Regions from separate parts of the Terribacillus sp. AE2B 122 genome, predicted to be linked through region 1. Evidence: riboswitches for the same ligand, from Rfam matches in the RefSeq annotation. Region 1 holds a riboswitch; each other region holds the start of a gene.
The links. Region 1 has a riboswitch for S-adenosylmethionine ahead of AE2B122_RS15530 (methionine ABC transporter ATP-binding protein). Riboswitches for the same ligand answer to the same signal wherever they lie in the genome.
Positions count from the first base shown of each region.

Region 2: linked by a shared signal. The riboswitch ahead of metK (methionine adenosyltransferase) and the one ahead of AE2B122_RS15530 (methionine ABC transporter ATP-binding protein) in region 1 are both predicted to bind S-adenosylmethionine.
Region 3: linked by a shared signal. The riboswitch ahead of AE2B122_RS12435 (acyl-CoA dehydrogenase family protein) and the one ahead of AE2B122_RS15530 (methionine ABC transporter ATP-binding protein) in region 1 are both predicted to bind S-adenosylmethionine.

Region 1 covers NZ_LR700948.1:27,877-33,098, forward strand. Annotated here, with positions in the region: gene AE2B122_RS15505 (arsenate reductase family protein) at 70-423, shown strand; gene gcvH (glycine cleavage system protein GcvH) at 513-902, shown strand; gene AE2B122_RS15515 (toprim domain-containing protein) at 1,042-1,392, shown strand; gene AE2B122_RS15520 (thioredoxin family protein) at 1,420-1,710, shown strand; gene AE2B122_RS15525 (hypothetical protein) at 1,797-2,126, shown strand; SAM riboswitch class I at 2,187-2,288, shown strand; gene AE2B122_RS15530 (methionine ABC transporter ATP-binding protein) at 2,383-3,405, shown strand; gene AE2B122_RS15535 (methionine ABC transporter permease) at 3,398-4,066, shown strand; gene AE2B122_RS15540 (MetQ/NlpA family ABC transporter substrate-binding protein) at 4,079-4,906, shown strand; gene sufC (Fe-S cluster assembly ATPase SufC) at 5,139-5,222, shown strand, end outside.
Region 2 covers NZ_LR700948.1:128,165-133,386, forward strand. Annotated here, with positions in the region: gene AE2B122_RS16135 (hypothetical protein) at 703-1,233, shown strand; gene ytkD (RNA deprotection pyrophosphohydrolase) at 1,261-1,737, shown strand; gene pckA (phosphoenolpyruvate carboxykinase (ATP)) at 1,785-3,368, opposite strand; SAM riboswitch class I at 3,560-3,665, shown strand; gene metK (methionine adenosyltransferase) at 3,850-5,049, shown strand; gene asnB (asparagine synthase (glutamine-hydrolyzing)) at 5,183-5,222, shown strand, end outside.
Region 3 covers NZ_LR700946.1:1,087-6,308, forward strand. Annotated here, with positions in the region: gene AE2B122_RS12420 (methionine ABC transporter permease) at 1-490, opposite strand, end outside; gene AE2B122_RS12425 (methionine ABC transporter ATP-binding protein) at 459-1,490, opposite strand; gene AE2B122_RS12430 (LLM class flavin-dependent oxidoreductase) at 1,494-2,891, opposite strand; SAM riboswitch class I at 2,985-3,087, opposite strand; SAM riboswitch class I at 3,215-3,320, shown strand; gene AE2B122_RS12435 (acyl-CoA dehydrogenase family protein) at 3,392-4,543, shown strand; gene AE2B122_RS12440 (aldo/keto reductase) at 4,585-5,222, opposite strand, start outside.

The DNA.
Region 1 (5,222 bases):
TCGATTATTCTGTGCGAAAGATGTAAACGATTATGCTAAAATAGCAGTATGAAAAGAAAGGAGATCTGTATGTTCCGATTTTATTGGTACCCAAATTGCAGTACATGCAAGAATGCAAAGAAATGGCTGGATGCGAATGAAGTATCTTATGAAGCGATACATATCGTCGAGAACCCTCCGAGTCCGGAGATCCTGCAGGAAGCAGCGGATAAAAGCGGGTTGCCGCTTACCAAACTGTTCAATACGAGCGGAAAAGTATACCGAGAGGGCGGCTATAAGGAGAAAATCAAAGAGGCAGATGATGCCCAGCTCAAGTCATGGCTATCCGAAAACGGTATGCTGATTAAGCGTCCTCTTTTAATTGGAGAGAAGTCAGCGGCAGTCGGTTTCAAGCCGGAAGCATACGAGGCTGTAACTGCTTAGAATTGAGCTGAAACAGTGGTAATTTTATCTATTACCTTTTATAGTAAATATGTTAGCTATTCTTGTAGAAAATAGGTGGAGGAATAAAAATGAGCAACTTACCGAAAGATCTACGTTATACAGAGGAACATGAATGGATTAAAAAAGAAGATGGCAATCAGTACCGAATCGGTATTACCGACTTCGCCCAGGACGAACTCGGAGACATCGTATTCGTGGAACTTCCATCCGTCGGTGACGAACTGAAAGCAGACGAGCCATTCGGAAGCGTTGAATCTGTCAAAACAGTGTCCGAGCTGTATGCTCCGATCAGCGGAAAAGTCGTAGCTGTGAACGAAGATTTAGACGACAGCCCTGAATTCGTAAATGAATCCCCATACGAGAAAGCATGGATGATCGTAGTGGAAGCAGACGACGAAGCAGCGTATGAGAGCTTGCTATCTGTAGAAGATTACGAAGGACGGATTAAAGAGGATTAATTTTTTGGATCCTTGTTGATATCTGTTAGCAAGGGCAGCGGTCTCTTATCATATAATATGGCAAGCGTTCATTGCTAAGCCTTTATCGGGGCACGGGCAAGGAAGCAATCAAATATCGATCAGAATAGGTGATGCCAGTATGGGTGATGAAGAAAAGGTCATTATTGTAGAAGGACGCTCGGATAAAGAGCAGATAAGGAAGATCATCGATGAGGAAGTGACGATCATCTGCACCAATGGTACATTGGGCATCGAGCGGCTGGAACAGCTGTTGTATGACTATGACTTGGATCACAAGCAAGTATATATTATGGTGGATGAGGATAGCGCCGGTCATAAGCTGCGAAAACAGTTAGCCCGAGAGCTGCCGCATGCCCAGCATATTTACGTAGACAGAACCTATCGAGAGGTAGCGGCGACCCCGGCCCCTGAATTGGCCACAGCCCTGCTTAGCAGAAGTATCATGGTGCATCCATTCTTCCTCGTCTGAAGAAAGAAGGGATGAATTATCGAGGTTATCAAAACAGAGGTTCAGAAAGTCACACACCAGGAGCAAGCAAGAATATTTGTGCACACACCTTTTTGCGGTACTTGTCAGCTTGCAGAAAAAATGCTCCTTACAGTGGAGGCCGTGACAGGCCAGGAACATTACCATAAACTGAACGCCTCTCTTTTTCCTGATTTTATGCAGGAAAATCAGATCGAAAGTGTACCTTGTCTTATTACATTCAAACAAGGGGAAGTTCAGGAAAAAATATATGCGTTTCATTCCGTTCAGCATATGCTGGCGAAGACGCTGAGCGAATAAAACAGCTTTCCGATTTGGAAAGCTGTTTTTTCTTGCAGGAAATCAGAACAAGAAGAGCCAAATACAGTGTAGGGAGGGAATGGCGGATGATCATCGAAAAACTGACAAAGCTTAAGCATCAGATCGAGGTAAGGGAGGATCTGCTGCCTTTATGTAATGACAAGCGGCTGAAGGTCTTCATTGAATGGGGAGATGCACATTTTGATTTACATATAGACAGAAGCAGCCTCACGACACCAGCTTCTAAGCCTTATGGTATTTTACATATACGTACTGATGAGCAGACACTGCAGGAGCTTCTTGCTGGTGAGGTACAGCTTCGCAGTATCCGTAACAAGCAAGTAGTGGACGGCGATTATCAGCATATCCTGCTTGTAGAGGCACTTCTATTTCTGGGAGGTCAAGGAAGTCTGTGAAATATGTTGACAAGAATATTGACTAGATGCTAAACTCCTTTTAGCAATCATATAACTATACTCTTATCAAGAGTGGCGGAGGGACTGGCCCGATGAAGCCCGGCAACCACAGGTTATCCTGTATGGTGCCAATTCCTGCAGGGAAACCTGTACAGATGAGAGAACAATTATCGAACGCAGCTGCGTCTTTTTGTTCTCTGAACAAAAAGACGCTTTTTTATGCTTATAAAGCAACACGAGGAAGGAGGAGCGGATATTGATCACTATCAAAAACCTCTCCAAGATATATCGTACGAAAAAACAGAATATTACAGCGGTCGATGAGCTTAATCTGAAAATTGAGTCAGGTGAGATTTTCGGCGTAATTGGCTACAGCGGTGCTGGGAAAAGTACTTTCGTTCGCCTGCTGAACCGTCTCGAAGAACCGACAGCTGGTGAAATAATAATCAATGGCAAGGATATCGTCAAACAGCGCAAAAATGAACTTCGCCTTGCCAGACAAGAAATCGGGATGATCTTCCAGCATTTCAATCTGCTATGGTCTCGTACTGTACACCAAAACATTGCTTTTCCATTGGAAATCGCAGGTGTGCCGAAAAAAGAAAGAAAGGCAAAAGTGGATCGTCTGATTGAGCTAGTAGGATTGCAAGGGCGCGAAAACGCCTACCCATCTCAACTGAGCGGTGGACAGAAGCAGCGAGTCGGCATTGCAAGGGCGTTGGCTAACGATCCGAAAGTGCTTCTATGTGATGAAGCAACATCCGCACTGGATCCGGAAACAACAGACTCAATCCTTGATTTGCTTGTGGACATCAATAACCGTCTCGGTTTGACTATCGTATTGATTACACATGAAATGAATGTAATCCGTAAAATCTGCCACCATGTAGCTGTTATGGATACCGGAAAAGTTGTGGAACAAGGAGATGCAACGCATGTATTCCAGAATCCGCAGCAGGATATTACGAAGCGCTTCGTTCGACAATTGGATGGAAGTGAACAGTATGCTTCTTTATCCGCAGCAGTAGTCAAAGAAGGAACTGGCACGATCGTAAAGCTTTCTTTCTCTGGGGAAAACGTGAATCAGACGGTCGTCAGCCAGACTGCGAAACAATTCGATGTGGATATCAATATCCTGCAGGGGAATGTTTTGCAGACGCAAACCGGCGCAGTCGGCAATCTTTTCTTACAGCTAGTGGGCAATGAATCGGAAGTGGAGAAGGCACTGGACTTCATCCGCGGAGCAAATGTAAAAGCGGAGGTGCAGGAACTTGTTTGAGAAGTGGTTTCCGAATGTAGATATTGCAGACTTGAACACAGCCATCTATGAGACATTCTATATGACGATTCTTTCCTTGATCGGTACATTCATTATCGGTATCATCCTTGGTCTTTTACTTTATCTGACTAGCAGAGGCAAGCTCTGGGAAAATAAAATTGTCTACGGAATCGTAGCAGCGGTCGTCAACATATTCCGGGCGATTCCGTTCATCATACTTATCCTGCTTCTATTCCCATTTACTGACTTTATCGTCGGTACAATCCGCGGTCCGGAGGCAGCATTGCCCGCACTTATCATTGGGTCAGCGCCTTTCTATGCACGGTTAGTTGAAATCGCATTGAAAGAAGTAGACAACGGAGTAGTGGAAGCTGCTAAGGCAATGGGTGCAAAGAATAGTACGATCATGTTCAAAGTACTGCTGAAAGAATCCATGCCAGCACTTGTTTCTGGTCTTACAGTAACAGCAATTGCGTTAATTGGTTCTACAGCAGTTGCAGGTGTTATCGGAGCAGGCGGTTTAGGCGATTTCGCTTACTTCTACGGCTTCCAGCGACGTCAGTTTGATGTAGTATTCATCTGTACGCTTTTAATTGTTATTGTGGTATTTGTCTTCCAATTTATTGGAGACTTGATTTCAAATAAATTAGATAAACGATAAGGAGAGATTCATTTGAAAAAGGCATTATTAGTTATTTTATCGGCAGCTTTCATGATCTTCCTGGCAGCCTGTGGTTCATCTGACAGCGGCTCAGGCGATGAAGAAACAACAACAATCAAAGTAGGGGCTTCCAGCACACCGCACGCTGAAATTCTTAAAGAAGCACAGCCTATCCTTGAAAAAGAAGGAGTCAATCTTGAGATTGAAGAGTATCAGGATTATGTACTCCCGAACGATGACTTGGCAAGTGGTGATTTGGATGCGAACTACTTCCAGCACATCCCTTATCTAGAAACTTCTAACGCAGATACTGGCTATGACTTGATCAGCCTTGGAGCAGTTCACTTGGAGCCAATGGGTGTGTATTCTAAGAATATCGAGAGCGTAGATGATATTAAAGATGGTACTGAAGTAATTATGGGTCGTAACGTTTCTGAGCAAGGACGTATCCTATCCATCTTCCAAGAGGAAGGCCTTATCAAAATTAAAGATGGTGTCGAGCCTGTAGATGCTACTTTGGATGATATTGCAGATAACCCGAAAAACCTGAAATTCAGCATGGATGTTGATCCAGCTTTCCTTCCGGATACGTATGAATCCGAAGAAGATGCATTAGTAGTTATCAATACGAACTATGCATTGCAAGCAGGTCTTACGCCTTCTGAGGACGCATTGATCCTTGAAGGTACTGATTCTCCTTATGGGAACATCGTAGCGGCACGTGCCGAAGACAAAGACAATGAAGCATTGAAAAAATTGATGGATGTCCTTCATTCTGATGAAATCAAACAGTTCATCGAAGACAATTACGACGGAGCAATTCTTCCTGTCGATAAATAAGTACCACTATTCTCATGCCTTTGCTGGAATTCTCAGCAGAGGCTTTATTTTTGGCTTGAAATGGATGTGTGATACAATAGAAAAAGATCATGTTAAAACTGTGTATTTATCCAGTAAAAAAGTTGATAATGGTCGAATAATGCTTTAAGATTGTAATGAGAATAAATTGATAATGTGTTTAAATAACATATTATCAAAACTTATAAAATAGCAGCTATCGGAGGGTTTATAAATGGCAGGTTCAGTTTTAGAAATTAAAGACCTACATGTTTCGATTGAAGATAAGGAAATTCTAAAAGGTGTAAACCTTACGATA
Region 2 (5,222 bases), 100 kb from region 1:
CCAAAATAATTTGCTTTTTCACGGACCCCGTTACCTTATTACAAACGGAGTATGTCTTAGTACAATAGATGTTAAAAATTGGTCCGTATGGAATGCTTATCAATTCATTACGTATTTTACATGAATTTGCTTCACAATTTCCTACAAAAAACTACATTCAGTAAGAAGTTACTACGATTTTTTTGCAGATGTTTACAAAAGAGAAGCATAATACCCAGAAGAAAATGAGACGTCAGTACTAGGTGAAGTAATTGCCATGAGAAAAAGTCTTACATTCCACCGTTGCATCATAGGGCATTGATGGTCTTTACAATTGTTTTCTATGGTTTCTCCATTATTTCGAGTGATTTTTAGTTTCTGCGATGGCTGGTATAAACCAACTTAGGTTCAGTTCTTTTCAAGGCTAACCCTCCAATATTATTTAGTTGGCCAGATAGAAAGGAAATTGAGTTCAAGGTATAGTATGTATCTTTTCATCAAGCCATTTGTAATTCGTATGCTTATTTCCCTATATTTTACAAATTAAACCTTCACTTCTTTATATTGCTGAAAGAAAGACAAGGGGGTAATGCCTGTTCAAATGCAAATTGAAGTTAAGTGTCAGAAAACGACAAACAGTAAGAAAATCCTACAAAAGAATTGGGTTTTAAAAGCAGAAAGATGAGGAATACCTATAACATGACTACATAAGGAGGACTAATTATGCTTAAACCAACTTGGAAAAAAGCAATAGCTGCTATCATCACGCTCCTAGTCCCATTTACATTCGCGCTATCATACCAATCAGACAATATATCTGCTGTAACAGCTGAACAAGTAAACGCAGAAAAAAATGAGGCTGCTGAGCAGCCGGAACTGGATAAAGAACAAATTGAACAGCTTACAGCTGCGTTTATGGATAAAGTCACACAAGACATTGATACAAATTACAAAGTTCTAAACTATAATACGAAAGAAGAATTGCTGAAAAGTTTTGACGAAGTGGCTACAAGAGATGTAAGCGGACCGATCGTCGATTTCTATTTCACGGAAGAAGCAGACGGCTTGTACATTCTGCCGACTGAGACACCAGCTTGGTTCAATCCTGATAATTCATACAAAGAGGAAACAGACTCCGATAAGTATGTTACAATTACACAAAGCAATACCGATGATTTGCACGGTAACTATACAATCGAGATCAAATTCTTGTATGACGGAGGCTGGAAGATAGCAGCAGTCAAATACTTGTAGGTTTGATGTGAAGAAGGCAGTGGGAAGATGATTACGTTCAGAGATTACTACAATAATGAAGTGAAGATGTCTTTCGCCGATCATCCATTTTCTGATCAGCCTAAACATGTGTGGGTGATTTGCCGATACGGAAGCAAATGGCTTCTCACACGTCATAAAGATAGGGGATTGGAGTTCCCTGGCGGTAAGGTGGAAAAAGGAGAAACGGCAGAGCATGCGGCTTTGCGGGAAGTAATGGAAGAGACTGGCGGTGTAGTCCAGCAACTGAAGTATGTCGGTCAGTACTTCGTGGCAGGCAAGGCCGGGCATATCGTGAAGAATGTCTATTATGCCATCATCTCGGAACTGAGGAAGAAATCCAATTACATGGAAACATATGGGCCAGTACTGGTCGAAAAGTTCCCTTCCCATCTGGCACAGCATGCTGAATACAGCTTTATGATGAAAGATAAGGTGCTGCCTAGTGCATTGCATCATATAGATAAGTTTGAAAAGACAATGTAAAAGAACTGCCCCAAAAGCTATCAACATCTTTTGGGGCAGTTCTTTTTTTATCTATATAATGGTCCAGCTTGGCGGACAGCATCATCGATAAAATCAAATTTTGTGAAGTTCTGATGGAATTTTACCGCAAGTTCTTGTGCGGTCGATTTGTAAGCTGCTTTGTCTTCCCATGCATTTTCCGGCATCAGCAACTCTGCTGGTACATTTGCAATGGAAACAGGTACATGCAGGCCGAAAATTGGATCTTGAGTAGTTTCTGCATTACGCAATTCTCCGCTGAGAGCAGCCTGGACCATGGAGCGCGTGTACGGAAGCTTCATGCGGGAACCGGAATGGTAATCTCCGCCTGTCCAGCCGGTATTGACAAGATACACCTCTGCTTGATGTTCACTGATTTTTTCGCCGAGCATCTCAGCATAGACAGAAGGTGCCAGCGGCAGGAATGGAGCACCGAAGCAAGTCGAGAACGTAGCTTCAGGTTCTGTAACACCGCGTTCTGTGCCAGCAAGTTTGCTCGTATATCCACTCAGGAAGTGATACATTGCCTGTTCCGTTGTCAATTTACTGATTGGCGGCAGCACGCCAGTTGCATCTGCGGTCAGGAAAATGATTGTTTTTGGATGTCCAGCTAAGCTCTTCGCCAGGCTGCCCTTGATGTAGTCAATCGGGTAAGCAGCACGCGTATTTTCTGTAACAGAACCATCTTTATAGTCACAAACGCCAGCTTCATCTACAGCTACATTTTCAAGAATAGTGCCAAACTTGATGGCGCCATGAATTTCTGGCTCTTTTTCAGCTGAAAGATTGATGCATTTAGCATAACAGCCGCCTTCAATATTGAAGATTCCATCAGGTGACCAGCCATGTTCGTCATCTCCGATCAAAGGTCTGTTCGGATCAGCAGATAGTGTAGTCTTACCTGTTCCAGATAAACCGAAGAAGAGTGCTGTATCACCGTCTGAACCTACATTAGCAGAGCAGTGCATTGGCAGGATTTCTTGCTGCGGCAGAAGGAAATTCATTACGGAGAAGATGGATTTCTTCATTTCTCCGGCATATTCCGTTCCACCTATGACGATTACACGCTGTTTGAAGGAAACGATGACAAATGCTTCTGAATTAGTGCCATCGACTAGTGGGTCTGCTTTTACACCAGGAGCAGAGATGACAGTGAATGCAGGTTTATGTGCAGTCAGCTCCTCCTCATTTGGCCGAATGAACAATTGGTGGGCAAATAGATTATGCCAAGCATATTCGTTGATTACTTGTATTGGGAGATGGTAACGTTCATCAGCCCCTGCAAAGCCTTGGAATGAGAATACTTCTTCCTGTGCCTGCAGATAGTCTACGACTTTACCTAAAAGTTGCTCGAATGTTTCTTCGCTAATAGGCTGGTTGACTTTTCCCCAGTCTACTTTGTTTTCGGAAAGCTCGTCTTTGACGATGAATTTATCCTTTGGTGAGCGGCCGGTATATTTCCCTGTCGCAGCCCGCAAAGCACCAGTCTTTGTCAAACGAGCTTCTTGGTGGGACAATGCCGCCTCCGTCAGCTGAGCTGCTGATAGGTTTTTCCTTACATTGGATTGGGAGCGCATTTCTTCTAGCGCTGTTAATGCGTGCATCATTCGCATCTGGATCCCGCCTTTTTTTTAGAAGTTTTAATTAGTATAACACATTAAAATATTAATACATACTATTTTAAAATGCAATCGATAAGTGAATGCTTTATTGGTTAATAATTCCGAGTTTTTAAGTCGGTATTAACATGATTTTGTTGACTTCTGGAGGCTGTTCCGATAACATAGTTGCGAACGGAAAATCACTCTTATTCAGAGTAGGCGGAGGGACAGGCCCTAAGAAACCCGGCAACCGTCACATTTTGTGAAATGGTGCTCAACCTGAGCAAGGGATACCTTGAACGATAAGAGAGGGAATAAGCCAGCCTTCTGTTATGATGGAAGGTTTTTTTCATGTAACGGCTTAATAATAAAAAAAGAGCAATACTAATGATAGTGCTCTTTCAACCTTCACCCATTATCAAGTTTCTTAATAACATACCTTGGAAAGAGTAAAACTTCCGTATTAATTGTAGTTGAAGGGGGATTTGGCAGAATGACTGCTAATCGTCGATTATTTACCTCAGAATCCGTTACTGAAGGGCATCCGGATAAAATCTGTGACCAGATCTCGGATGCTATATTAGATGAAATCCTAGCTAAGGATCCGAATGCCCGTGTTGCTTGTGAAACGACTGTTACGACTGGACTTGTACTCGTTGCAGGTGAAATTACAACCAGTGCTTATGTAGATATCCAAAACATCGTGCGTAAAACAATCAAGGAAATTGGTTATACACGTGCGAAATATGGCTTTGATGCTGATACATGTGCTGTATTGACAGCAATCGATGAGCAATCTCCTGATATTGCAGGTGGTGTTGATCAGGCGCTTGAGGCTCGTGAAGGGCTGATGACGGACGAAGAGATCGATGCAATCGGTGCAGGTGACCAAGGCTTGATGTTTGGCTATGCAAGCAATGAAACACCAGAATATATGCCGCTGCCAATTTCATTGGCGCACCGTCTATCCAAGCAACTGGCGAAGATACGGAAAGATGAAACTGTGGATTACTTGCGCCCGGATGGGAAAACACAAGTAACAGTAGAATATGACGAAAACGATCAACCAGTACGGATTGATACGATTGTCATCTCCACACAGCACCACCCAGAAGTGGAGCAAGCTCAGATTCATACCGATTTGAAAGAGCTTGTTATCAAACCTGTCGTTCCAGCTGAATTGCTGGATGAGAATACAAAATACATCATCAACCCGACTGGACGATTCGTTATCGGCGGACCACAAGGTGATGCAGGTCTGACTGGACGTAAAATCATTGTTGATACGTATGGCGGTTATGCTCGTCACGGCGGCGGTGCATTCAGCGGAAAAGATGCTACAAAAGTAGACCGTTCCGGTGCTTATGCAGCACGTTATGTGGCGAAGAACATCGTTGCAGCAGGTCTTGCAGAGAAATGTGAAGTACAGCTTGCTTATGCGATCGGTGTTGCTGAACCAGTATCCATCAGTATCGATACTTTCGGAACAGGCAAAGAGTCAGAAGAAGCATTGGTGAAAGCGGTACGCGATTTATTCGACCTTCGTCCTGCCGGCATCATCAAGATGCTGAACCTGCGTCAGCCAATCTACAAAGATACAGCTGCATACGGTCACTTCGGACGTACAGATAAAAACTTCCCTTGGGAGCAGACTGACAAAGCAGTACAGCTGGAAAGCTATACATTTGCATAAGCTGCTTGAAAGGCAAGAGCGGTAATTTCGCTCTTGCTTTTTTTGTGTCGGCACCCATAATCTCCCTTCAAGAACCGAATTGTTTTATGCTATAATTAATGGCTAGAAGTAATGAAAGAGAGGCTAACATTAAATGTGTGGTTTGATTGGCGTAATTAGAAAAAACGTAAAAC
Region 3 (5,222 bases), on a different contig from region 1:
AATACCCAATCAGACTGATGGCAGTAATGGTTAGTCCTGTTATTAAGCCAGGCTTTACTTCTGGAAGAATGATACTTTTGATAATCATCCACGGAGAAGCACCTACCGCAATAGCCGCTTCTATCACACCTTTATCAATGTCTCTTGCTGAGGACTCTACGATTCTTGCATAAAACGGGATAGCCGCAACAGATAGAGATACAGAAGCCGCTAAAGGTCCAATGGTCGTATTAAGGAGAAATTGTGTAAACGGCAGTAAGAAGACAAGCAGAATGACGAAAGGAACGGATCGAATGAGATTGATAACCAGCCCAGCCACTCTTTTCACTACTACGTTTTCTAGAAATAATCCGCGATCTGTTACAAATAATAGTATTCCAAAGGGTAATCCGATCAAGATGGCCACAGCCAAGGCAATGGAGACCATTAAGAGTGTTTCGAGAAATGCTTGATTCAATTCAGGCAAGATGGCGATTACGCGATCCATCATCAAACACCTCCACCTTACTTACTTTGTCTCTAAGATAAGCAATTGCTTTATTCACTTCCGTTTCATTTCCGCTTAATTCCATGATAAAAATTCCCAACGGCATGCTTTGGATGTACTCTACTTTTCCGTGCAAAATATTGCCGCGTACCTGAAAAGCCTGAAGCATATCCGATACAACTGCTTCTGCAGCAATGCTGCCTTTGAATTGCAGCCTGATCAGCTTTCCATTTATCTCTCCCAATAGCTCTTCTGGAAGATCAAAATTAAGTACAGTCTGGATAAAGGATACTGTTAACGGGTTAGAAGGATCGGAGAAGATATCATAGGTTGAACCTTGCTCGACCACCTTCCCATCCTGCATTACAGCACAACGGCTGCAGATTTCCTTTACTACTTCCATCTCATGCGTGATGACAACGATGGTCAGACCTAGTTCTTTATTTATTTTCTTGAGAAGTGAGAGAATTGATTTAGTTGTTCCAGGATCCAGTGCAGATGTAGCTTCATCACATAAAAGGATCTTCGGCTGATTCGCAAGCGCCCGAGCAATACTGACCCGCTGCTTCTGACCGCCGCTAAGCTGTGCTGGATACTGATCCTTTCGATCCTCCAATCCAACGAGGGCAAGCAGCTCCTCTACTCGCTGCTTGATCTGTTTTTTGTCTGCTCCGGCAGCTCTTAATGCAAATGCTACATTTTCAAATACCGTTTTAGAGGAGACCAGATGAAAACCTTGGAAGATCATGCCAATTGACTGTCTTGCTTTTCGTAATTCCTTTGGAGACAGCTCATGCAAATTAACTCCATCAACAAAGACTTTCCCAGACGTCGGCTTTTCCAATAAATTAATACACCGCAGCAACGTACTCTTACCTGCTCCGCTGTACCCAACAATTCCAAATACTTCCCCAGCTTCAACGGCTAGTGTCACATCGTCAACGCCAACGATTTCCTTTCCTTTGCTGCTGTACTTCTTTGTGATGTTTTCCAGTTTTATCACCTTTCATCTCCCTCTCCTGTTGGTATTTTCGGGCGATCGATAGTCACTTGCAGGATGCCCAGATGGCAGTCTGCCTGATTCATAGTCAAACAATTTCTCTCTCAATGTTCCTGTTTTATAGGATTGTTTATAAAGTCCGCGTTCTTGAAGAATTGGGATAACCAGATCAATAAAAGATTCCAGATCTCCAGGAGTAACAAGGTGGTTCAAATTAAACCCGTCCACTCCAGATTCCTCGAATTGAAGCTGGATAGCATCAGCTACCTCTTCTGGATTCCCCACTATCAAACTTTTGTCAGGGGTATCAAACCGCTTCAATGCTTCGCCTACTGTCAGCTGCTTGGCTGCATCCTTTGTCAACGAGGCTGCTTTATAGTGACCTCCTTCGGTTGTTTTGCCGTATATAAACGGCTCGTCAGGATCTAGTTCCTCATATTCGGAAATGTCATAGCCGCTTGCACCAAATTGCGCCTTAGCTGCATCTGAGCTCCAATGACTCGTGTATTCCTGATACTTTTGGTGTGCCTCTTCCGTTGTTTTCGCTACAATAACGCTTAGGAAAGAGAAAATCTTAATATGATCTGGATTTCTACCATGCTTGGCAGCTCTCTCCCTTATATCCTCTGCATAATAACGGATACGTTCAGGCGTAGGTCCTCCAACAAATACACATTCCGCATGTTTAGAAGCAAATTCCCGTCCCTTTTCAGACGTACCTGCTTGATAAATAACAGGAGTTCTCTGCGGAGAAGGCTCACTCAAATGCGGTCCCTCAACCTGGAAATAATGACCTTCATGATTGATTTCATGCACTTTTTCAGGCTTTACTAGAACTTGGTTTTGCGGATCTTCAACAACCGCATCCTCCTCCCAGCTGCTTTCCCAAAGCTTATAAGAAACCTCTAAAAATTCATCGGCAATCTTATACCGCTCATCGTGCTTGATCATATCGGTCAAGCCAAAATTACGGGCAGCATTCGGAAGGTATGAAGTCACGACATTCCAAGCCACTCTCCCCTTCGTCAAATGATCCAGCGTGGAAAAACGTCGTGCATTCCCAAATGGCGGTTCATATGTAGTACTCACCGTGACCGCGAACCCTAAATTTTCTGTAACACTGGCCATTGCTGAAACTAATAAAGCTGGATCATTCAAGGGAACCTGCAGGCCGTCACGGATGGAAGGCGCTTTACTATTGCGGTAAACATCATACACACCCAGCACATCGGCGAAGAAAATCGCATCGAACCTGCCGCGTTCCAATAGCTTCGCAAGATCAATCCAATAATCCAAATCCTTATATTGCCGATGCCGCTTACTCTCTGGGTGCTTCCACAACCCATGCGAATTGTGCATCGCACTATTCATATCGAATGCATTCAGAATGATTTGTTTTCCCACTTTTACCCCTCCGTTTTATACAAAATAAAAGACCCCTTCTCAGATTAAGAAGAGGTCTTACTTAGTCGACGCAGGCGTACAACGTCCACTCTCTTCTCATCTTTCAAGCTAGTAGCTTGCTGGAATTGGCACAGTACTGCAGCAGTCTGTTGCCGAGGCTTCAAAGGGCCAGTCCCTCCACCTCTCTGGATAAGAAATGCTTATTGAATTAAAGCTCAATATACAGGACCGTCCATTGCCTGTCAATCAAGTTTTCTAAATTAAATATATAATTGACAATATTCCGTATATGGCATATATTTATGCCGACAACTGAATAAACACACTTATCTAGAGTCAGGGTAGGAACTGGTCCAACGACCCTGCAGCAACCGCTTGTTTGAAGTAAGGTGCTAATTCCAGCAGACAGAGATGTCTGAGAGATGAGAGAGATACATACATAAACGTAACCTCTTTCTCACGAAAGAGGTTTTTTAATTTATTGGATAAGGAGAATGTTCATGCGAGAAACCGAAGAGAAATCAAAAGAGTTTGATCAAGTGATACAGCAAGCAAAGAGCCTTTCTGAAGAATTCAAACAACGTGCAGCTCATATCGATGCCAGCGGTGAATTTCCTTATGAAAACTTTCAAGCGTTAAAAGATAATGACTTTTTGTTGCTGACTGTGCCGACGGAATATGGAGGCAAAGGATTAAATCTTGTAGAGTACTTACAAGTTCAAGAGATACTTGCCCAAGGTGATGCTCCTACTGCTCTATCATTTGGCTGGCAGCTTGGTGTTGTACTGGAAAATGCCGAAAGCAGAAAATGGGATGAACAAAGTTTTCAGGATCTTAGCAACAAAATCATACATGATAAAATTCTTCTTAACTTGGTTCAAACAGAAAACGCCACTGGAAGTCCTTCAAGAGGAGCTGCTCCAAGGACAACTGCAAAACTGGAAGGTTCGAAATGGAGAATTAACGGCCGTAAATCCTTTGCTTCCATGGCTGCTGCTTTAGACTACAGCATTGCCACAGCGACTATACTTCCTTCCGGAAACAAAGGCTTCTTTATAATTGATCACTCCTTGGAAGGAGTATCTGTAGTAGAAACATGGGATAGCATCGCAATGAGAGGAACAAGAAGTGATGATTTAATTTTAGAAGATGTACTAGTTGATCAGGATGCGTTGCTTGTAGAAGAAAACAAAGGCACCTCCACTCCAAGAGGCTGGTACTTACAGATCGCTGCTGTTTACCTTGGTATAGCTGTTGCCGCAAGAGATTATACTATTCAATTTGCGTCAAAATTTCATCCTGTTTCCTTGCCGGGTCCAATTAAGGATGTCCCAGAGGTTAGAAGAAAAATTGGTGAAATAGAGCTCGCTCTCTTTAACGCCAGAGAAGTGCTTTACGCTACAGCTAGAAAGTGGGTTGAGCATCCTGAAAAGAGAACTGAGATGAGTCCGGATTTAGCTGCTGCTAAGCATATTGTCACCAATAAAGCTAATGAAGTTGTGGATCTCTGCATGCGTATAGTCGGAGCCAGAAGTTTGTCTGCCAACAATCCTCTGCAGCGCCACTTTCGTGATGTAAGGGCTGGATTACATAATCCGCCTACTGATGATGCGGTAGTTTATTCGCTTGCGGATGCAGCTCTTCGGCAGTAAAAAAAACTCCTGAATCCATAGTGGATTCAGGAGTTTTCCTTTTACCATGCATATGCATATGGTGCCGAACCACCTGGACCTGGGAAGATCTCATCCAGTCGTTTTAAAACAGATTCATCGAGATTGATTTCAAGTACATCTAACGTACTCTCGAATTGTTCAATCGTACGTGGCCCGATAATTGGCGCTGTTACTGCGGGATTTGCAAGCTGCCATGCTAAGGCAATATTATCCTGTGTTTCTCCTAATTCTTCACACAGTTGACCGAACTGTTCCAATTGATCACGCTGCGCATTGATTTTATCACCAATCTTATCACTTCGGCTTCCTGGCAATTTTTTGAGTGCATTGCGGCCGAGCAAACCTCCATCCAGAGGGCTCCAAGTGATCATTCCAATGCCAAGATGCTTTGCTGCTGGAAGTACTTCTAACTCAGCATATCGACAGTTCAGGTTGTATTTATGCTGCTCCGATACCAGCCCTAAGAAGTGACGGTTTTTGGCTGCACCTTGAGCCATGGCAAGCTGCCATGCAGCAAAGTTACTGGAGCCGACATAACCTATCTTTCCTTGGTTTATTCCTAATTCAAAGGCTCCCCAAAGCTCTTCCCAAGTAACGGCAGGATCAATATGATGCATTTGATACAGCTCAATGTGATCCGTTTGCAAGCGCTTTAAAG